One region of the Caloramator mitchellensis genome, then DNA from elsewhere that is predicted to be linked to it. Evidence: a T-box and tRNA genes for the amino acid it is inferred to sense, from the RefSeq annotation. Region 1 holds a T-box; the other holds one or more tRNA genes.
The links. The T-box of region 1 lies ahead of serS (serine--tRNA ligase). A T-box ahead of a tRNA ligase gene usually reads a tRNA of that ligase, here a tRNA-Ser.
Positions count from the first base shown of each region.

Region 2: it encodes a tRNA-Ser, which carries the amino acid that the T-box ahead of serS (serine--tRNA ligase) is inferred to sense. The anticodon was not compared.

Region 1 is NZ_LKHP01000009.1:33,225-44,566, forward strand. It holds gene ABG79_RS08315 (GerMN domain-containing protein) at 1-737, shown strand, start outside; gene ABG79_RS08320 (transcription repressor NadR) at 749-1,264, shown strand; gene ABG79_RS08325 (UPF0182 family membrane protein) at 1,275-3,938, shown strand; gene ABG79_RS08330 (aminopeptidase) at 4,003-5,103, shown strand; T-box leader at 5,144-5,357, shown strand; gene serS (serine--tRNA ligase) at 5,435-6,724, shown strand; gene ABG79_RS08340 (BMC domain-containing protein) at 6,907-7,236, shown strand; gene ABG79_RS08345 (EutP/PduV family microcompartment system protein) at 7,245-7,667, shown strand; gene ABG79_RS08350 (ANTAR domain-containing response regulator) at 7,681-8,253, shown strand; gene ABG79_RS08355 (sensor histidine kinase) at 8,258-9,667, shown strand; gene eutA (ethanolamine ammonia-lyase reactivating factor EutA) at 9,751-11,169, shown strand; gene ABG79_RS08365 (ethanolamine ammonia-lyase subunit EutB) at 11,186-11,342, shown strand, end outside.
Region 2 is NZ_LKHP01000013.1:13,089-24,430, forward strand. It holds gene recR (recombination mediator RecR) at 533-1,129, opposite strand; gene ABG79_RS09635 (YbaB/EbfC family nucleoid-associated protein) at 1,145-1,483, opposite strand; gene dnaX (DNA polymerase III subunit gamma/tau) at 1,581-3,197, opposite strand; RNA gene ffs (signal recognition particle sRNA large type) at 3,289-3,553, opposite strand; tRNA gene ABG79_RS09645 (tRNA-Ser) at 3,557-3,645, opposite strand; gene ABG79_RS09650 (response regulator) at 3,717-4,550, opposite strand; gene ABG79_RS09655 (Mpv17/PMP22 family protein) at 4,657-5,307, shown strand; tRNA gene ABG79_RS09660 (tRNA-Ser) at 5,426-5,516, opposite strand; gene tadA (tRNA adenosine(34) deaminase TadA) at 5,578-6,027, opposite strand; tRNA gene ABG79_RS09670 (tRNA-Arg) at 6,131-6,207, opposite strand; gene ABG79_RS12295 (aspartyl-phosphate phosphatase Spo0E family protein) at 6,306-6,467, opposite strand; gene ABG79_RS09675 (methyl-accepting chemotaxis protein) at 6,584-8,272, opposite strand; gene ABG79_RS09680 (6-phosphofructokinase) at 8,502-9,599, shown strand; gene ABG79_RS09685 (sulfite exporter TauE/SafE family protein) at 9,647-10,396, opposite strand; gene ABG79_RS09690 (aldo/keto reductase) at 10,621-11,342, shown strand, end outside.

The sequences.
Region 1 (11,342 bases):
TTTTTCCTGACAGGACCAACAAATTCTTAAAAGCTGAAGCAAGGGATGTTGTATTTGACAAATCTCTTGAAAGAACCATTTTAAACGAACTTATTAAGGGCCCTAAAACACTAGGACTTGTTAATGCTATACCAAATGGGACAAGAATATTGTCTATAAACAAAAATGAAGACATACTGGTAGTTAATCTTTCAAATGAATTTATAAAAAATCATCCAGGAGGGATTGATAAGGAGAGGGCAACGCTTTATTCTATTGTAAACTCACTTACTGAAATCCCTGGGGTTAAAGGTGTTCAATTCCAAATAGGCGGGAGAAAATATGATACATACAAGGGAAATATTTCAATAAATGCTCCCCTTAGAAGAAATAGGGATTTATTTATTAGGGATAAGAAGATGCTTCCCAATGAGGTTCTGAAGCTTCAAATGAATCTTGAAAAGCAGGGTAAATGGCTTGAGGCATACCTTTTGATGTCAGATGACGAAAACAACACTTATAGAAAATATTTTGATGATTATGTTAAGGAGATGGAGGAGAGCAAAGCATTGGGTTTTTTAAATGCTGACTTTGTCGTTGATGGTTATACTCTTGACCCATCTAAACTTAAGGCAAGAGTTAAGGTCAATTTTTATGAGATGGATGCAAGTGGAAAGAAAATTTTAGGAAAGGATTTGTATTTTACAGTTGTTAAAATAAATGGAGCTTGGATGGTTGATTGGCTAACTGCTCAATGAGGAGGGATAAAATGAAGGGGGAAGAAAGAAGAATAAATATTTTAAACGATTTAAAGGAGTCGAATTCCCCGATAAAGGGAGCTGATATTTCTAAAAAGTATGATGTAACAAGACAGATTATCGTTCAGGACATAGCCATTTTAAGGGCACAGGGGCATAATATTGTCTCGACTCCACAGGGATATGTTTATCTTGGGAATAATTTGAGCTGCACCAAAGTTATTGCTGTTAAACATAAAAGAGAGGATATTGAGGACGAACTAAAGACAATTATTGCCCTTGGTGGAAAGGTAATCGATGTTACAATTGAGCATAAGGTTTATGGCGAGATTACTGGAAAGCTTATGCTAAAATCATTCTACGACGTAGAAAAATTTGTTGAAAGGTTAAATGAAAGTGATGATATGCCTCTTTCAAATTTAACCGGCGGGGTCCATCTTCACACAATTGAAGCTGACTCCGTTGAAACATTAGAAAGAATAGTCCAAGCCCTTGAGAAAAAGGGTTACCTTATTTTGAATTCATAGGGGTGTTATTATGAAAAAAATAGGTTTTAAACTTGTGGGAATTTTTGTTTTGCTGCTTATTATTATATCCAGCATCTCAGGTTTTTTAATCGATATTCAATGGTTTAAGGAAGTTGGATATCTGAATGTATTCTTTACTTCATTTAAGGCAAAGCTTACTATATTGATTCCATCTTTTCTTATATTCTTTTTAGCTATTTATTTCTATGCAAAATTTTTAGCCAAAAATTATCTCGAAATTAGCGATATTGTGTATGACAAGAATGATTTGAAGAGAAGAAACAAGGTTTTGATGATTATTTCGTTTGTCATTTCAATAATTATTTCATTAGTTTTTACATCTGTTTTTTGGTATAGGATACTTGAATATGTCAATGGTGTTGAATTTGGAGTAAATGACCCAATTTTTAATATTGATATTGGATTTTTTGTATTTAAACTTCCTCTTATTCAAGGCATATTAGGGATGTTAATAACTGTTGTAATAGTTTTAACTGCTGTGTCGGCTTTATTTTACGCCTTTGAGAGGGCAAGGGAAGGAATAACTAATTTCAGGGGAGTAGTATGGATTAAGGATGGCCCAAAGGTTAGATTTTTTGCAAAGCAGGTAGCTTATTTTGCTGCATTACTTTTAATTCTTCTTGCAGGGGTATTCTACTTAAGGGCTCTAAATCTTGTTTATTCACCAAGAGGAGTTGCGTTTGGTGCTAGTTATACGGATGTTCATATAACTTTACCTCTCTATAGGATTCTCTCGGGCTTGAGCGTTATTGCAGCATTTGTGATGTTTTATTCAATAGTTAAAAAGAGAATAAGGCATGTTATTTATATAGCTGTATTTATTGTCTTGTTTATTCTGTTTGAAGGAGTGGCATCAGTTGTTGTTGAAAGATTTATTGTATCTCCAAATGCGAGGGAAAAGGAGATGCCATACCTTGAGTATAACATTGAATATACAAGAAAGGCATATGGTCTTGAGAACATCGTTGAACAGGAATTTGATGTTAAAAATAATCTAACTCCTAATGACATAAAAGAGAACAAAAATACAATAGATAACATTAGAATAACTGAGTTTGCACAGTCTCTTGAGGTTTTCAACCAGATTCAAGCTATTAGAAACTACTACAGATTTAATGATGTAGACATAGATAGGTATAATATTGATGGGAAATTAAGGCAGGTATTTATTGCCGCAAGGGAACTTGACAATTCCCAAAGGGACCCTAAGTTCCAGACATGGCAGAATAAACACCTTTTCTATACCCATGGGTATGGTGCAGTAATGTCTTATACTAATACTGTAATGTCAACAGGGCTACCTGAATTCTTAGTAAAGGACATCCCTGTTTCAGGAAAAATTAGTGTCGATAAGCCACAGATTTATTTTGGAGAGATTAATAATGATTATGTAATTATAAATGCAAAGAATAATGAAATCGACTACCCATACGGTAGCGGGGAAAAGGAGAACAGGTATGACGGAAAGGCTGGAATTGTTTTAAATCCTTTAAACAGGCTGCTGTTTACCTTAGGATACGCGGATATGAACTTTCTTTTATCAAACAATATCAAGTCGGACTCGAGAATAATATTGAACAGACAGATAGTTAACAGGGTAAAAAAGATTGCTCCATTTTTGAACTATGACGAGGACCCGTATATAGTTATTGCAAATGGAAGGTATTACTGGATAATGGATGCCTATACTACAACAAATAGATATCCATATTCTGAGCCTTACTTTGGAATAAATTATATTAGAAATTCAGTTAAGGTTGTCGTTGATGCCTATGATGGAACAGTAGATTTTTATATTTCCGATAAAAATGACCCAATAGCACAGACCATTGGAAATATCTATGATGGACTTTTCAAGGATTTGAGCACGATGCCGGAAGAATTGAGAAAGCATTTAAGATATTCAGAGGATGTATTCCTGATTCAGGCAAATGTCTATGAAAAGTATCATATGAAAAACCCTGTTTCCTTCTACAACAGCGAGGATTTATGGGCCATCGCAAGATATAAGAACGCTGACGGAAGTGAAACTCCGGTTGAGGCGGTTTATCAGGTTATGAAACTTCAAGATGACGAAGAATTTATATTGACTATTCCATATACAGTGGCAAAGAAGGAAAATATGGTTTCATGGCTGGCTGCAAGGATGGATAAAAATTTAGGGCAAATGGTTCTTATAAGATTCCCTAAGGAGAAGGCAATATTAGGACCGCAGCAGTTTAATTCAAGAATTAATACTGATATTCAAATTTCAAGTTTGATAACATTGTTGAATCAGCAGGGTTCAAGCGTAATACTTGGCGAGACGAACATTATTCCAATTGAGAATTCACTATTGTATGTAAGACCGCTTTATCTAAGGGCACAGGGAGGGAAGAGCGTTCCTGAACTTAAAAAGGTTATAGTAAACTACGGCGACACAATTGTAATGGAGGATAATATTGCAAAGGCAATTTCGAAGTTGTTTGCAACGACTGAAGTTCCGCTTCCAACGGAAACAAAGGAAGAAGATGTTAAGACTTTGATAATAAGGGCTGATGAGGCTTACAGAAAAGCTGTTGAATCTCAAAAGAATGGAGATTGGGCTGGTTATGGAAACTATATTAAGGAACTTGAGGGAATACTAAATAAGTTGAAAGAAAAGACTAAGTAATATTGTAAAATTTTGGTCCTATGGTATAATTTTCATAGGATCATTTTTGATTGGGGGTTAAACAATGGATAGTAGAATTACAAAACTTGCGGATGTATTGCTGAATTATTCCCTTAACATTAAAAAAGGAGAGAAGCTCTTAATTCAGGGTGGAGAAGCTACATTGCCTTTAGTTAAGGCTGTATATAAAAGGGCTTTAGAGCTTGGGGCTCATCCTCAGGTGGATATTGTTGTTGAGGATTTAGGGGAATACATGCTAAAGTTTGGTTCAGATGAACAGATAATGTATGTTCCTGAATCAACCATTAAGGCGTTTGAAAGCGTTGACGCTTTTTTGACCATTTGGGGAGATGTAAACACAAGATTTTTAACTAACGTTGACCCAGCAAAATTAAAATTAAGGTCAAGGGGAAGGCAGGAACTTGTAAAGATTATCTCTGAGAGGATGGAGAAGAAAGAGCTTAAATGGTGTGGAACTCAATTCCCAACTCATGCAAATGCTCAGGAGGCATCTATGTCTTTAACAGAGTATGAGGATTTTGTTTATGGCGCAGGATACATAGATGATGAAAACCCTGTTGCTAAGTGGGAGAAAATAAGGGAAGAGCAGGACAGAATCTGTGAATATCTCAACAATAAAGAAAATCTAAGAATAGTTTCTAAGGATACTGATATTTCAATGAGCATCAAGGGAAGAAAGTGGATTAACTGTGCGGGTGAAGAAAATTTCCCAGATGGAGAGGTTTTCACTTGCCCTGTTGAAGACAGTGTAAATGGATATATAAGATTTAGTTTCCCTGGAATTTATGCAGGCCGTGAGATTGAGGATATAAGGCTTGAGTTTGAAAACGGAAGAGTAGTCAAGGCAACTGCAGCAAAGGGAGAGGAGCTATTAAAGGAACTTTTGGAAACAGATGAGGGAGCAAAGCTCCTTGGAGAAGTTGCAATAGGAACAAACTATGGAATTCAAGCCTTTACAAAAAATATGCTCTTTGACGAAAAGATTGGTGGGACAGTCCACCTTGCGATAGGTCGTGCATTCCCTGAAGCAGGCGGCAAGAATATGTCTACTATTCACTGGGATATGCTGTGTGATATGAAGGAAGAGGGCAAGATTTACGCCGATGGTGAATTGATATACGAAAAAGGAAAATTTTTAATATAATGTTGTTGCATTTTATATAAAATTTAGTATAATATATTAAAACAAACCTATGAAGGAGAATAGTAGGTAGGGTTTGAACTTAAGAGAGCCGGTGGATGGTGCGAACCGGTGTTTGACCTTATTGAATCCACTCTTGAGGGTTTGCGATGAGCAAAACGGTGTGGCCGTTATACCACGTTGAGAGGACTGCTAAAATTTTGTATTTAGTGGTCAAATAGGGTGGCACCGCGAAAGATAGGCCTTTCGTCCCTTTGGGGATGATGGGCTTTTTTGTATGCCTAATTTAAAACCGGAAATAATAAGATATTAATTAAGTTTAGGAGGAGAGGTTATGTTAGATTTAAAAAGGATTAGAACCAACCCAGATGAGATTAAAGAAGCACTAAAGATCAGGGGGGAGGCTTTTACCCTTGATATGATTGACAAAGTAGTTGAACTTGACGAAAGAAGAAGACAGATACTTGCAGAGGTTGAAACTCTAAAAAATAGGAGAAACACTGATTCTCAAGAGATAGCAAAGCTTAAAAAGGCTGGACAAAATGCAGACCATCTTCTTGCTGAAATGAAGGAACTTTCAGATAAGATTAAGGACATGGATGTTGAACTTGCTAAGGTTGAAGAGGAAATAGAATACATCCTTATGAGAATTCCAAATATCCCAAACAAGGATGTGCCAAAGGGAGATACTGATGCAGACAATGTTGAAGTTAGAAAATGGGGAGAACCTAGAAAGTTTGACTTTGAGCCAAAGGCCCACTGGGATATAGGAACAAGTCTTGGAATATTAGATTTTGAAACTGCAGGAAAGGTAACAGGTGCAAGGTTTACTTTCTACAAAGGACTTGGAGCAAGACTTGAAAGAGCCCTAATAAACTTTTTCTTAGATGTTCATACAGAGAAACATGGATATGTAGAAGTTTTCCCACCATTTATGGTTAATAGAAAGAGTATGACGGGAACAGGACAATTGCCAAAGTTTGAAGAGGATGCATTTAAAATAGCAGACAGCGACTATTTCCTTATTCCAACTGCTGAAGTTCCAGTTACAAACATGTATATGAACGATGTTTTAGAAGGTTCGAAGCTTCCTATTAAACACGTTGCATATTCAGCATGCTTTAGATCAGAGGCAGGTTCAGCAGGAAGAGACACAAGAGGACTTATTAGACAACATCAATTCAATAAAGTTGAGCTTGTTAAATTCGTTGACCCTGAAAAGAGCTATGAAGAGCTTGAGACCTTAACTCGTGATGCAGAGGAAGTTTTACAAATGCTAAAGATACCATACAGAGTTGTTCTTATCTGCTCAGGCGACTTAGGATTTACAGCTGCTAAAAAATACGACATAGAAGTTTGGATGCCAAGCTACGGAAGATATGTAGAAATTTCAAGCTGCTCAAACTTCGAAGACTTCCAAGCAAGAAGAGCAAACATCAAATTTAAGCGTGACGCTAAATCTAAACCAGAATACGTTCATACTCTCAACGGCTCAGGCGTTGCTGTTGGAAGAACTGTCGCAGCTATCCTTGAAAACTTCCAAAACGAAGACGGCTCAGTTACAATCCCAGAGGTCCTCGTTCCCTACATGGGCGGCATAAGTGACATTCACTTGATTCCTTGAGTTCTTGATTTGTTTGTCAATTAGGACATGTTGCATAGATAATTTAAGCATATAGCATAAGGACACCTTTTAAGAGAAGTTTTTACAAATCTTAGAAGGTGTCCTTTATTCATATTATATACTTCTTAGCATATATATGTAATATAATTTTAGGTGGAAGTGATAATTTGGCAGATGAAAAAATGAGAATAATTCAAGAGTATGTTCCAGGAAAGCAGATTACATTAGCTCATATTATTGCAAACCCCCAGAAGAGTATTTATCAAAAATTAGGATTGGATGATTATAAAAGTGCAATTGGAATTTTGACTATAACTCCAAGCGAAGCGTCAATTATTGCAGCAGATATAGCAACAAAATCCTCAGGCGTTGAAATTGGTTTTTTAGACCGATTCAGTGGTTCTTTAGTTTTGATAGGTGATATTTCGAGTGTTGAAGCTGCATTAAAAAACGTTATTGAAACTATGGAATTAGTATTGAAGTTCTCAACCGCTAAAATAACAAAATCCTAGGGGGAAACATGAAGAAAATAATGCTTATAGGGAAAAGTGGTTGTGGTAAAACAACATTAGTTCAAGCAATCTTGAATAAAGAGCTGATTTCTAAAAAGACTCAATCATTTGAATATCATCAATGCATATTAGACACTCCTGGCGAATATATTGAATATAGAAATTATATTAGAGCAATAATTTCGGAAGCTGTTAATTATGATATAATAGCTTTTTTGCAGGATGCTACTCAAGAAAATTGTATATTCCCACCAAACTTTGCGTATATTTTTAGTAAAAAAGTAGTAGGGATAGTAACGAAGATAGATGTAGACCATTGCAATTTAAAATTAGCAGAAGAGTGTTTAAGAAGAGCAGGAGTTAAAGAAATATACTATGTAAGTTCTTATAACAAAATAGGCATAGACGAATTAAGAAAACTCCTTTTATAGAGGAGGAGAGGGTATGAGAAAAAATATTGTTATAGTTGATGATGAACCAATAACAAGGATGGATTTACATGAATTACTTAACGAGTCGGGATTTAATGTAATTGGTGAAGCATCTGATGGTTTAGATGCTGTAGAACTTTGTAGGAGATTAAAACCTGATTTAGTTTTAATGGATGTAAAAATGCCACTGCTTGATGGTATAAAGGCATCAAAATTAATAATGACTGAAGAGTTAACCAAGGCGGTTGTTCTTTTGACTGCTTATAGTAGTTCTGAATTTGTAGAAAGGGCAAAGGAATCCGGAGTCATGGCTTATCTAGTTAAACCTGTAGAAGAAAAAACTTTAATCAATACGATTGAAATAGCATTACATAAAGGATATGAAATTCAAAATATGAAGAATGAAATAAAAATTGCAAGAGAGAACTTGGAAGCAAGAAAAATAATTGAAAAGGCAAAAGGAATATTAATGACTAAAGAAAATATTTCAGAAAAAGAAGCCTATAATTTAATGAGAAAAGTAAGCATGGATAAACGATGTTCAATGAGGAAGATTGCTGAGACAATTTTACTTAATGAAAGGTGAAAATATGTTAAGAGATTTATGTCAATTACATACAAATCTTAGGGATGAAGATATTCTGATCCTGGAAAACATAGCAAATATTTTAACTTATATAGCTGACCTTGTAAGAGCAGATGTTTTTATTGACTGTTTGACAAGAGACCCAGATGTTGCGATTGTTGTTGCTGAAGCAAAACCAAGCAACTCTCCGTCGATGTATAAATACTCAGTTGTTGGACAACTTGCTCTTCAAAAAAATGAACCTGCAGCTCTTAGGACTTTGCAAATAGGTGTCAGCACAAGAGATTTAAAAGCAATTACTCAGGAAAATATAACAGTAAAGCAAAATGTTGTTCCAATAAAAAACAAGAATAATGAAACCATAGGTGCATTAATAATGGAACAAGATGCAACAAAAGCTGTAAATCAAAACAAACAGATGCAGATGCTAGCTGAAACTGCAGAACAATTGACTGAAACTTTATTTTCATTAACTGATAATGAACATGCTCTAACATATCATCTTAATGATGCTATAGTTATGTTTAATGAAGAAGGCAGAGCTATATATTCTAATCCTGTAGCTGAAGAACTGTATAATAAACTAGGATATAAAGACAGAATAGTTGGCATGCATTTTGAAAACTTAGTATTAGATGGAAGCAGTATAGATAAAATAGTTGCTGAAAATTTTTTCAATATTGGAGAAGTTAATGTAGGTAAATTGACATTTCAGGTTAAATATTTGGTAAAACGCAAAAAGAAAAAATTAGACGGTTTTATTATGTTAATTAGAGATATTACTGAAGTAAAGGAAAAAGAAAAAGAGTTGATTTTAAAATCTGTTGCTATAAAGGAAATTCATCATAGAGTTAAAAACAATTTGCAAACAATTGCAAGCCTATTACGATTACAATCTAGAAGAATACAGGAAGAAAATGCAAAGAAATCATTTAACGAAAGCATAAATAGAATACTTAGCATTTCAGTAACTCATGAAATATTAGCACAAAATGGAGTGGACGAAGTAGATATAAAGACTATAATAACAAAAATTGCAGAAAGTACTATTAATTATTGCCTATCACCAAATGAAAATATAAAGGTTTTTATCTATGGTGATAGTTTTAAAATAGATTCAGATAAAGCAACATCTATTGCTCTAGTTGTAAATGAGATACTACAAAACTGTATAGAGCATGCCTTTGAAGCAAAAGAGAATGGAAAAATCGAGGTGACCATAAAAAAAGGAATAATGTATTCTACCATTTCAATTATAGATAATGGGCGAGGTTTTGATATTAATAAGATTAGAAATGGAAGTTTAGGGTTAAGTATTGTAAAAAGTATTGTGAAAGATAAATTATTTGGTCATTTCAATATAGATTCTAATGAATTTGGAACTAAAATACTATTCGATTTTAAAAATGAATAAAATAGCACAATGGAGTGCTATCATGAAGGCAAAGAGGCCAAATGTTCAGGCCTCTTTTTGTTTTTATGAAGGGGGAAGATAATTTGAAAGAGGAAATAATCAGCGTAGGTATCGATATTGGAACAAGCACAACCCAGCTTATTTTTAGCAAGCTTATTATTGAAAATACTGCTTCAGCTTTTACTATTCCTAAAATAAAAATTGTTGATAAGCAGGTGTTTTTTAAAAGCGAAATTTATTTTACTCCACTTATATCTTCTACGGAAATCGATATGGAGAAGGTAAAAAAAATTATAGAAATTGAATATTCTAAAGCAGGAATTAAACCTGAAGATGTTAAAACTGGTGCGGTAATAATCACTGGAGAAACTGCAAGAAAGAAAAATGCTAACAATGTGTTAAATTCATTAAGTAAATTTGCAGGCGAATTTGTTGTTGCAACTGCTGGTCCTGAACTTGAGGCTATTATTGCTGGAAGAGGAGCAGGAGCTGAAAATATATCCAAAGAAAATGACTATTGCGTAGCTAATATAGATATCGGCGGAGGAACGACAAATATTGCTGTTTTTGACAGTGGTGAAGTTGTAGATACGTGTGCCTTGGATGTAGGTGGAAGGTTAATAAAGTTTGATGAAAATAATAGAAAAATTAATTATGCATCAAACAAAATCATTGAACTAGCAAAGGAATTAGGCATTGATTTGAAATTAGATGATGAAATTACTCTTGGAAAAATAAAAATTATTTGTTCACGAATGGCTGAAATATTAGAAGAAGTATTTGGATTGAGAGCAAGAAGCAAATTATTAGAAAAAATGCTTATTACTAAACCCTTAAATTTGAACTATAAAATAGACTCTATAACCTTTTCAGGAGGCGTAGCTGACTTCATTTATAATCAATCTGATAATTACTTAGCCTTTAATGACATCGGAATTGTTTTAGGTGAAGCAATCTCAAAATCTAGTTTATTTAAAAAGCTTAAAGTTTTTAAACCTCAAGAAACGATAAGGGCTACTGTTATAGGTTCTGGTATGCATACAGTAGAACTTAGCGGTAGCACTATAATGTATTCAAAAGATATATTTCCGATTAAAAATATTCCAGTAATAAGATTAAACAATGAAAGTGATTATAAATTATTTTCAAGCGAAATAGAACAAAAAATTAATTGGTTCATTGCAAATGAAGAATTACAAAATATAGCGATTGCTTTCAAAGGAACAAAAAATCCAAGCTTTAATAATGTAAGTTCTTTGGCAGAAAAAATAATAACAGGCTTGAATAAATTAGTTGAAAACAGATTACCTATAATTGTCATTGTCGAAAATGATTTTGCAAAAGCATTAGGTCATTCTATAGTAAATAAACTTAACAAAAAAAATGATGTTGTATGTATTGATGGAATTAGGGTAGAGAATGGTGATTTTGTTGATATTGGGAAACCTATATCAAATGGTAGGGTAGTCCCAATTGTAATAAAAACATTATTATTCAAATAAGGAAGGGGTGAATAATTTGAGATTAAAGACAAAATTGTTCGGAAAAACTTATCAATTTGGTTCTGTTAAAGAAGTTCTAGCAAAAGCAAATGAAGAAAAATCAGGAGATAAATTGGCAGGTATTGCAGCTTCTTCTGTTACTGAAAGAATTGCTGCAAAAGAAGTTTTAAGCA
Region 2 (11,342 bases), on a different contig from region 1:
TCCTTCAAAATCCTCAATTCAATTTCCAATTTTTATCCTCTTTTTTCCATTTTTCCTTGTCGAATCGTAAAATAAAGTTGTTCAAAATTAGGGGGATAGGAGATAGAGTTTTATAGGAGATTAGGAGATAGGGTTTAGGTAAAAAAGGGGGTATCCTTGCTAATTTTAAATCTCAATTTTTTTCTCAATTAATTCCCAATAAAATCCCCCTTATTCCTATCCTCTAAAAACCTTATTCCTCTCACCCTAAAACCCTTTAAAATCCTAATATTATCAATTATTTTCCTATAAATTTCCCCTTTAAATTTCCCAATTACATTCCCTATTTCCTTTCCCCTAATTTCCCTATACCCTAAATCTCCTATTAATATCCTAATAAATACCCCTATATCCTATCAAAATTTTAAAAATAAAAGTAAAAAGGAAGAAGCTAAAAAATGCTCTTCCTTTTTGAACAAGTTTATTTTCTTTTGAAGAAGTTTAACTGGAATTGAAGGAGTTTATTTGAGTAATACACTAAAATAGCTCTTCCTTAAATCTCTCTTCTTCCTTCTAATGCCTTTGTCAATGTCACTTCATCTGCATATTCCAAATCTCCGCCTACAGGAATGCCGTGGGCTATTCTTGTAACCTTAACTCCCAATGGTTTTAGAAGCCTTGCAATATACATAGCAGTAGCTTCGCCTTCAACATTAGGGTTTGTAGCAAGAATAACTTCTTTAATGTCAGGATTAATTCTTGACAATAACTCTTTAATCCTTATATCATCAGGGCCCACGCCTCCAAGAGGCGATATATGCCCATGAAGCACATGATATAGCCCATTAAACTCCCTTGTCTTTTCCATTGCCAAAACATCTTTAGTTTCTTCAACGACACAGATTACGCTGCTTTCTCTGTTTTGATTTCTACAAATAATACAAGGGTCATTATCGGTTAAATTGCCGCAAACAGAGCAATATCTAATGCTTTTTTTAGCATTTACTATTGCTGATGACAATGTCTCAACTTCCTTTTCGTCCATACTAAGGACAAAAAAGGCAAGTCTCTGTGCAGTCTTCGGACCTATCCCTGGAAACTTATTAAATTCATCTATTAATTTTAGTAAAGGTGCGGGATAAAAATTCAAAAAAATCACCCCACATTAGAATAGGCCTGGCATCTGCAATCCACCAGTAATCTTTGCCATTTCGCTTGTAACAGTCTCCTCTGCTTTATTAATAGCTTCATTAACTGCAGCTATAATTAAATCCTGAAGCATCTCAACATCGTCTGCATCAACAACTTCTGGCTTGATTTGAATATCAAGAAGTTGCTTCTTTCCATTAACCTTAGCAACAATTGCACCGCCGCCTGCTGATGCTTCAAATTCTCTATTATCAAGTTCTTCCTTAACTTCTTCTATTTGCTTTTGAACTTTTTGAACCTGCTTTAATAAATTGTTAAATCCGCCCCCCATTGGTGGCATTCCACCTTTAAACATACCGTTACCTCCTCAACACCATATAGTTTATAATATGCAAAATTTCTGAATTTGCCTTTAAAGATTATATCATGCTTTTGAGTTTACTGCAACTTAGCTACTCTAAAACTTCTACTAAGTCTTCACCAAATAACTCCTTGGCCCTTTTAATACCTTCATCAAGTTCATTCTTTTCCTCTAAAACATTCAATCTAACCCTGACAGGTTTTTTTAGAACCTTTGAAAAAGCCTCAACTATATGCTTTTTATTATCCCCTTCTTCAATCTTTTTCTTTGAAAATGAATATTTATTTTCAAACGTTATTACAACTTCACCGGACTTAACATCCGTAACATCCCCTAAATTTAAAAGAGAAGCAAGGCTCATCTTCTTGTTCATCTTTAAATAATTTAAAACATCCTGCCAAGCAATGCGCGCTTCATCTAAGGATATAGTTACTGAAGTTACAGCTGCCTCTTCAACTATAGGCTTTTCTATAACCTTGTCTTCAGCTTCCAAAACTTTTTCAGGTGCTGAAGGCTTAGTTTTCTTTTCTAAAGCTTCAACCTTTTCGACATTTATCCTTCCTGATTTAATCATTTCCTCTAATTTATTTACTCTATTTAATATAACCTCAAGGGAAACATCGTATTCAATTCTGCAAAATTTAATAATAGCCATCTCAATTGCAATCCTTGGCTGCATATATGTTTTAGCATCGTTTTCTGCCTCAACGAAAATATTAATTCCCCTCATAATCTCTTCGCTTCTAAGTTTTCCAGCCTGAAGCTTTAATCTGTTTATATAATCATTTGAGGCATCGATAATCTCCAGCGGGTTTTTAGATACCTTAACCATCAATAGATTTCTCAAATGTTCAATCATTTCGCCTATAAAATTAATAACGTCTTTGCCTTCGAGTATAATATCATCAATAAGTTTAATCGATGACTGAACATCCTTTTCAACTATTAAATCGATTAATTTAAAAATTTTTTCCTTTGATGCAAATCCAAGTAAAGATAAAACGTCGTCATAATTCAATCTTCCATTCATCATGGAAACCAGCTGGTCAAGAAGCGACAGAGCATCCCTTAGAGCGCCATCGGAATTTGCAGCTATGAGGTCTAATGTATTATCATCACATTCAACATTTAATTCATTTAAAATTAACTGCAGCCTGTTCTTAATTTCCTGCTTTTTTATCCTTTTGAAATTAAACCTCTGACATCTTGACAGAATGGTCAATGGAACCTTTTGAGGGTCTGTAGTTGCCAAAATAAATATAGCGTATTCTGGAGGTTCCTCGAGTGTTTTCAAAAGTGCATTAAATGCGTGGTTTGAGAGCATATGAACTTCGTCTATAAGATAAACCTTGTATTTTGCTCTTGTCGGAGGAATTGAAACTGTATCAATCAAATCTCTTGCATTTTCAACTCTATTATTAGAAGCAGCGTCAAGTTCAACAAAGTCAAGAAATGTCCCTTTATTAATCTCTTTGCAAATTTCACATTCATTGCAAGGGTTTGCATCCTGAGGATTAAGACAATTTATAGCCTTTGCAAAAATTCTTGCAGTTGACGTTTTTCCCGTCCCTCTTGTTCCAGAAAAAAGATATGCATGAGATATTCTATTAGTATTTATCTGATTTTTCAAAGTTTTAACTATGGCTTCCTGGCCCACAACCTCGTCAAAATTTCTGGGCCTCCATTCCCTATATAGAGCAATTTTCATATAATCAGCCCCTTTAAAAACTAAGCTGGTGTTTTTAGCACCAGCTTGTTGTCGAATATAAAAAAAGACCTGGATTTCCAGATCATAAAGGCCGCGCACCTTGCTTCGATATAAACCTACAGGCGTTACCCAGGTAGTTAGCTCCAATCAGGCACCCCTATGGCACACAGAATTTACCGCTTACCGTTGCTTCCTTCCGGACCTGGCGGGGTTCACAGCTTTCTGTTGCACAGGACCCAATTATCAACACCACTTGCCAGGGGCAGGCCCCACAGGCAGGTACCTCAGCAAGGAATTCAACCCTGCTACAGCGGATTGCAGGTTACAGGGCACCGCTACCTCCCCATCTAGCACGGCCATGGCGGAGAGAGCGGGATTTGAACCCGCGGAACCTTTTGGGTTCACACGATTTCCAGTCGTGCTCCTTCGGCCTCTCGGACATCTCTCCATATGGCACTAATAAATTATACTATAATATCCTGTTTTATTCAACAAGTATTTTCTGCTAATTTTATTTGGTTAACCGTTTTTTTCTTCATTACCTTCTTCTTTTACTTCTTCCTTCACTGCTTCTTCCGACTGCTCTGCATTTATTTCCTTAACTATACTCTCTCTTGCAGTATTATATAGCTCTTTTTCATCCTTGCAATCTCCTGGAAAATTAGCAATCCCAAAATACCATTTTCCAATAACGCCTTTTCTAATCTTTTCTAAAACAACTTCTGCACCTTCCTTTTTAGTAAAAGGAAGAACAAGAGCTATATTCGATTTGCCAAGGTCTAACGCTGTATCTACTTTTCTTAGATACCTTCTTATTTCTGAAATTATTTCATGAGCTCTTGGGCCTGATTCGCTCTCCTTACTTCCAACTATCAAAGTAATCTCATAATCGCCACGTTTTGCCCTTTCAATTTCTTCTCTCAATATTTCCATTAATTTAATGAATTGATTTTCCTCTTTATCGCTGATAAGCCTTTTAACTCTGTTTACAAGGTCATTAGTTGTGAAGGGCTTACTCAAATAATCATTTGCACCCTTTTCAATTGCCTTTTTCACAGTTCTGATTGAAATATCAGATGTCAACATCATTACAGGTATTTCTTTGTAATTTGGATAACTTCCGCTTTTTTTGAGTATCTCAACAAACGAAATACCATCTTTATAAGGAAGATGTATGTCAGAAATTATTAAGTCATAAGCTGTCGCCCTCTGTTTAATCATATTCAACGCCTCTTCTGCCGTTGAAACTGTATCTACCGAAAAACCTTCCGCCTCCAGAGCTTCCTTTACCGATATTTGAATCAACCCTGAATCATCCAAAACAAGTATATGCCTTTTTCTTGATTCATTCATAAGAAATTGGCCCCCTAATATTCAAAATATTAATTAAATTATTACTATATATATGATATAATATAAGAGAATTTGTCGTAAATCAACTATTTTTAGGGGGATTATTATGAGAAAAAAAGATTTACTCTGGTTATTAACATTAGCACTTATAATAGTTTTTTTAATCCATCCAACAACCCATATTGCCTTCGTTACAGCAACTAAAAATCATCCATATATAATGGGTTTTATTAAAGTTTCAATATTAGCCACAATGGGTGAACTTCTCGCAATTAGAATTGCAAATGGAGATTACAAAAAGCCCTATGGCTTGCTTTACAGGTTTATTATTTGGGGCTTTTTAGGTATGGTTTTTGCTCTTGTTTTTGACCTTTTTGCGTCGGGAGTAACTGCCACCATGAAAAAAGGTCTTTTACCTGGAGGAGATTCAAAATTCTTTTTTGCATTCTTTACAAGCTCATTAATGAATTTGATATTTGCTCCTACGTTTATGGCGCTTCATAGGATAACTGACACCTATATAGATTTAGGTCAAGGAACTTTTAAAAAAATATTTAAAGTAAGAATAAATGACGTAGTAAATAAAATAGACTGGAATGGATTCATAGGATTTGTTGTGATGAAAACAATCCCATCCTTCTGGATTCCAGCCCATACTGTAACATTTTTATTACCTTCAGAATATAGAGTATTAATGGCATCATTCCTATCAATAGCTCTAGGTGCAATTCTATCCCTTGCAAAAAGAAAAAAGTAAAGTTCCTGCCTCATGATTTTTAATATATTAACATTTAAAAGTCTTACAGGTGTTAAAGGCACTTAACCCTTTAGCACCCTTTTTAAATAAAAATATCCAGCCTCAGCTGGATTTATTTTGGCGGAGAGAGTGGGATTCGAACCCACGGTGGAGCTAAGCCCCACGCTTGATTTCGAGTCAAGTGCCTTAGACCTCTCGACCATCTCTCCATGTATTCATTTATCGCTAATAAGTATATCATAATTTTTCTTGAATTGCAATTGAGTAAATCTACGTTCTTTTTCTTCTAAAAAAATACTGCATCAGAACTCTACACTCATCTTCCAAAATACCACCTATAACTTCAATTCTATGATTTAGTCTCTCATCATTTGCTATATTATAAATACTTCCACAAGCACCGCTTCTATAGTCTTTTGCCCCAAAAACTAATGTTTTGATTCGTGCATTTACAAGGGCCCCTGCACACATTGGGCAAGGTTCTAATGTCACATACATGGTGCAGTCTAAAAGGCGCCAACCGCCAAGACTTCTACAAGCCTCGTCAATTGCTATGATTTCAGCATGTGCCAAAGCATTTTTTAATGTCTCTCTTGCGTTATGTCCCTTTGCTATTATTTTATTATCCTTAACAATAACTGCACCGACTGGAACTTCGTCAAGTAAAAATGACTTTTTTGCTTCTTCTATAGCAATCTTCATAAAATACTCATGACTCATAATATCCTCCAAAATATAATCAAGGGATGTTTCCATCCCTTAGCCTAACTTAAAGATATTAAAAAAGTCAGTGCAAAAACACTGACTTAGATTCTAAATTCATTGGTGCACCCGAGAGGATTCGAACCTCCGGCACACGGTTTAGGAAACCGTTGCTCTATCCTGCTGAGCTACGGGTGCACACTTCACACATTTAATTATAAATATTTATAAGCATTTGTCAATCGTATTATTTTCTAATTATTACATTTTTTATATTTATACACAAACAAGAGGGGTTACCCCCTCTTGCCCTTTAGCAATAATTCATATAACACAATAAGCTTGTCTAACTTTTGGCTAATCCTCACCACTTCATCATCTACTAAAAAATTTTTTTCTTCAAGTTTTTTGTCCATTATTTTTCTAAGGTTCTCTATTTTTTCGCGCAGAATCGTCATGGCGTTCCACCTCTTTTTTTTTAGGGGAAGCCTATGTTGTATATTAATCTTACCTATATTATAACAATTTTGTTTATAAATTCAATAATATTTATTCGACATTTTATGCATATTTATTATAGTTTGAATACCCCAATCGCTTCCCCAAGTTCTTCAGTTATATCAAGCAATTTTTTTGAGGAAGCTGATACTCCCTGTGCAGCAGATGATACTTCTTCAATTGAGGCAGCTATTTCTTCCGTCGATGCCGATGTTTCTTCCACAACAGCACTCACGGTTTCAACTTTTTCAAGAACTATATCTTTGGCATTGGTTGTATTTTCAATTGACTCATAAGTTTTTTCTATCATAGGTGCTATATTTTCAACTGACGCAAGAATGTCCTCAAAGGCATTAGTTGTTTTCTCTACAAATTCAACCTGTTTTTCAACAAACCCATCTACTTCTTTTGCTGTTCCTATTACTTCCTTTGTTTCGTTATTTATTAAATCAATTAATGCTTTTATTTCATCTGATGAATTTTTCGATTCTTCTGCGAGTTTTCTAACTTCATCAGCAACTACTGCAAATCCTCTTCCACTTTCACCAGCTCTGGCGGCCTCTATTGCAGCATTCAAGGCAAGCAAGTTCGTCTGTTCTGATATACCTTTTATGATATCAGTTATGTTTCTAATTTTACTTACTGTTTCTGAGAGTGATTCAACCTTTTCAACTACTATTTTAAATGCATTTTTAATATCAGCAATTGAGTTCACAAGATTTTCAAGTTCTTTTTTGCCTTCTTGTGTCTTGCTAATTGTTGAATCCGTGCTATTTCTTACATTGCTCACCTGTTCATATATGTTTTCAATATTTTTAGTCAGGTCTTCAATCAATTTTAATACTTCACTTATCTCATTTGCTTGGTTTGATGCGCCAGATGCAACCTCCTGAGTAGTCGCTGCTACTTGCTCTGAAGATGCAGCCATTTGCTCTGAATTTGCCGCAAGTTCTTCAGCAAATTTATCAAGCAAATCAGAATTTGTTTTAACTTTATTTATCATATTAGTTAGAGCATCTTTAACCGTCTTAGTAGCTCTAATTATGTCTCCTATTTCATCGCCCTTTGACAAAAGTTTTTGATCAATCTCGAAATTCAATTCCCCTTTTGCTATATTTTCCAACTTTGATTTAGAAATCATCAAAGGTTTTATAACAAATAACCTTGTAAAGAAAAATAGAATCAATCCCGCAATCAACAAAATGCCTATAGTCATTAATATAATTGCCTTCATAACGCCATTAATATCTTTATCGATTACACTTTTTTCAACGCCAACTACAAACATACCTATATTATTGCCAGCTGCATTTTTAATTGGCAAGTAGATTGTCTGATATTTTACCCCCATAACTTCAGCCGGCCCTTTGTATTCATTTCCATCAGTTATTACTGTTTTAGTGACATTTTCATTAGCCTTTGTCCCAATTAACCTTTTTCCATCCTTTGTAACAGTTGTAGCAATTCTTGTATCATTCAAGAATATACTGACATGATTTTTAGTTTTTTCCCTGATCTCATCTACAATTAAGTTATTTTCATTTATTAACGTCTGCCCCTTGTAGAGCTTATCTCCATCAAATGTCCAATCGCCTGGATACTTTTGATTAAGTATTTCAATGCTTAGGGCAATATTTGAGGATAAAATCTTGTCTGTAAATAGGTCATTAAACTTGGAATAAACTACAAAGTTAACAGATACTGCAAAGATGATGATGGTAGCAATAAATAGACTGATTATCTTTCCATTAGTCCTCAACTTCATACAAGGCCCCCCTTTAAAATATTTTTTAATAAAATAAAAATTGTTATTAAAATAACTTGCCCTTTTTGTATATTTTATCCACCAATGCAAAATATGTCAATAAACATATTTTCCCATCAAAAAAATACTTTTTTTGTTAAAAATAAATAACTTTTTTGAATACAATTAATATTTAATAAATTATTTGTGCATTATATAATATAAGTTAGATTAATTAACGGGGGTGCAAATAATGTCACAAATAAAGAAGATTGGTATTTTAACTGGTGGTGGAGATTGTCCTGGTTTAAATGCGGTAATAAGGGGTGTCGCAAGAACTGCTATATTAAAATATGGATACGAAGTTATAGGATACAAATATGGATACAGGGGTTTATACTTAAACGACTTTATGCCTTTAACTCTTGACACTGTAACAGGTCTTATACATAAGGGAGGAACAATACTTTATACCTCAAACAAAGATAACCTTTTTGATTACCAGGTAGAAGAAAATGGTCAATTGGTTAAAAAGGATGTTTCTGATGTGGCTATTGATAATATGAAAAAGGAAGGTGTTGACGCACTCGTAGTTATAGGTGGGGATGGAACTTTAACCAGTGCAAGAGACTTCTCAAGAAAAGGAGTTAAGGTAATTGGTGTTCCAAAGACTATAGATAATGACCTTGGAGGAACTGATTATACTTTTGGTTTCAATACTGCGATAGAAGTAGTTACAGAAGCTCTTGATAGATTGCATACAACAGCAGAATCACACCACAGAATTATGATACTTGAGGTTATGGGAAGAAACGCAGGTTGGATTGCTCTTCATTCAGGTATTGCAGGCTCTGCCGATGTTATTTTAATACCTGAAATACCTTTTGATTATGATAAAATTGTAGAGAAGATTGAAGAAAGAAGAAAGCTTGGAAGGCTATTTAGCATCATTGTAGTTGCTGAAGGTGCAAAGCCAAAGGGTGGCGAAGTTGTCGTAAGCAAAATTGTTAAGGACAGCCCAGACCCAATAAGACTTGGTGGTATTGCCCATAAGCTTGCAAATGAGCTTGAACAAAGAATAAAGACCCATGAAATAAGAGCTACAATACTTGGACACGTTCAAAGAGGTGGTTCACCATCAACTTATGATAGAATACTTTCAACAAGATATGGAGTTAAGGCAGTGGATTTGATTGCAGAAGGAAAGTTTGGCAATATGGTATGCCTAAAAGGTGACGACATATCATATCTGCCTCTTGAAGATGTTATTGGTCACGAAAAATACGTTGACCCAAACAGCGACCTTGTTCAAGTTGCAAAGAGCGTTGGTATTTCATTTGGAGATTAAAGAACTTAAACTTAAGTGCCTGGCACTTAAGTTTAAGTTTTTCTTTTTTATTGAAACAAATTATATAGCATTCTTGTTGCAACGAGTAGCGACATCGTAACAAAAATTGGTTTTATAAACTTTGAACCATTATAAAGCGCAGCCTTTGTTCCAAGTCTTGCTCCTATTATCATAAATATTGCAACAGGAACTGCCGTTTTATAATCGACCATTCCTTTGTATGCAAAGACTAATAATGAAGCTATATTGCTAAGAAAATTTAAGAATCTTGCGTTACCTCCTGCATTCAGAAAGTTGAACCCATATATATTTATAAGTCCAAATATCAAGAAGGAGCCTGTCCCAGGTCCGAAGAAGCCATCATATCCACCTATAAGAAATGCAAATAACATTCCCATAATTATGTTCTTCCTATTAAGTCCTTCAAACTTATCTTCTGTCCCTATTGTTTTTGAGAATAAAGTATAAACTCCTACAGCCAATATTAAAACAAGAACCATCCCGTAGAGATACTTTTGATTTATCTTCAATACAATATTAACGCCAATTACCGCCCCTAAAAAAGACATAGGCCCTAAAAATTTTAATAGTTTTTTATTTGTCGTCCCTGATGTTATGTATTTTATTGAACTTGTTAGCGAAGCTGTCGTTGCTGCAAATTTATTCGTCCCAAGAACTATATGGGGCGGAAGTCCATATAGCATAAACGCTGGAACTGAAATAAGTCCCCCTCCACCCGCAATAGAATCAACAAAAGCGGATATAAAACCTGCCAAACAAAGTAGTAAAAGTTTCATAGCAACCCCCTATTATTTTACTTTTCAAATCCATCCACTAATCATTATAACACCATTTTAAAATCTAAAACAACCAAATTCAATTTTCAATTTTTACCATAATATATTATAATAACTACAAGGGGGTGGTATTGTGTATTTTGAATCTTCAGGAAGACAAAATACTGCAAAAACAATTGAATTAGCATTATTTGTAAGTCATATGAATTTTAAGGGGGATTAATATGCAGTATAGAAGATTTGCAAAAGATATGAATGTTTCTGTATTGGGATTTGGAATGATGAGACTGCCTTTTATTGATGATGAAGCAAATATTGATGATGAAAAGGCAATCAGAATGGTTAGGTATGCAATAGATAACGGCGTAAATTATATTGATACTGCATACCCATATCATAAGGGTAATAGTGAAAGATTTACAGCTAAGGTTTTAAAGGATGGATATAGAGAAAAAGTATATCTTGCTACAAAAATGCCTGTGTGGCTGGTTAATCAAAAGGAAGATTTTGATAAATTTCTTAACGAGCAGCTTCGTAATCTTGAAACAGATTACATTGATTGCTACCTTTTGCATGCACTTAACAAAAATTCATGGGAAAAGGTTTATAATCTTGGAGTGTTAGATTTTCTTACAAGAGTTAAGAAAGAAGGTAAAATAAGAAAAATAGGCTTCTCATTTCATGATGAATTAGATGTATTTAAAAAAATAATCGATAGTTTCGATTGGGACTTTTGCCAAATCCAATTTAATTATTTAGATGAAGACGAACAGGCGGGTCTTAAAGGATTAAAATACGCAGCTTCAAAAGGAATTTCTGTTATTATTATGGAACCTTTAAAAGGTGGAAAACTTTCGAAAAAGCCACCAGAAAAAGTTGAAAAATTATGGGATTCTTATAAAGTCAAAAGAACTCCTGCTGAATGGGCTCTAAGATATGTATTAAA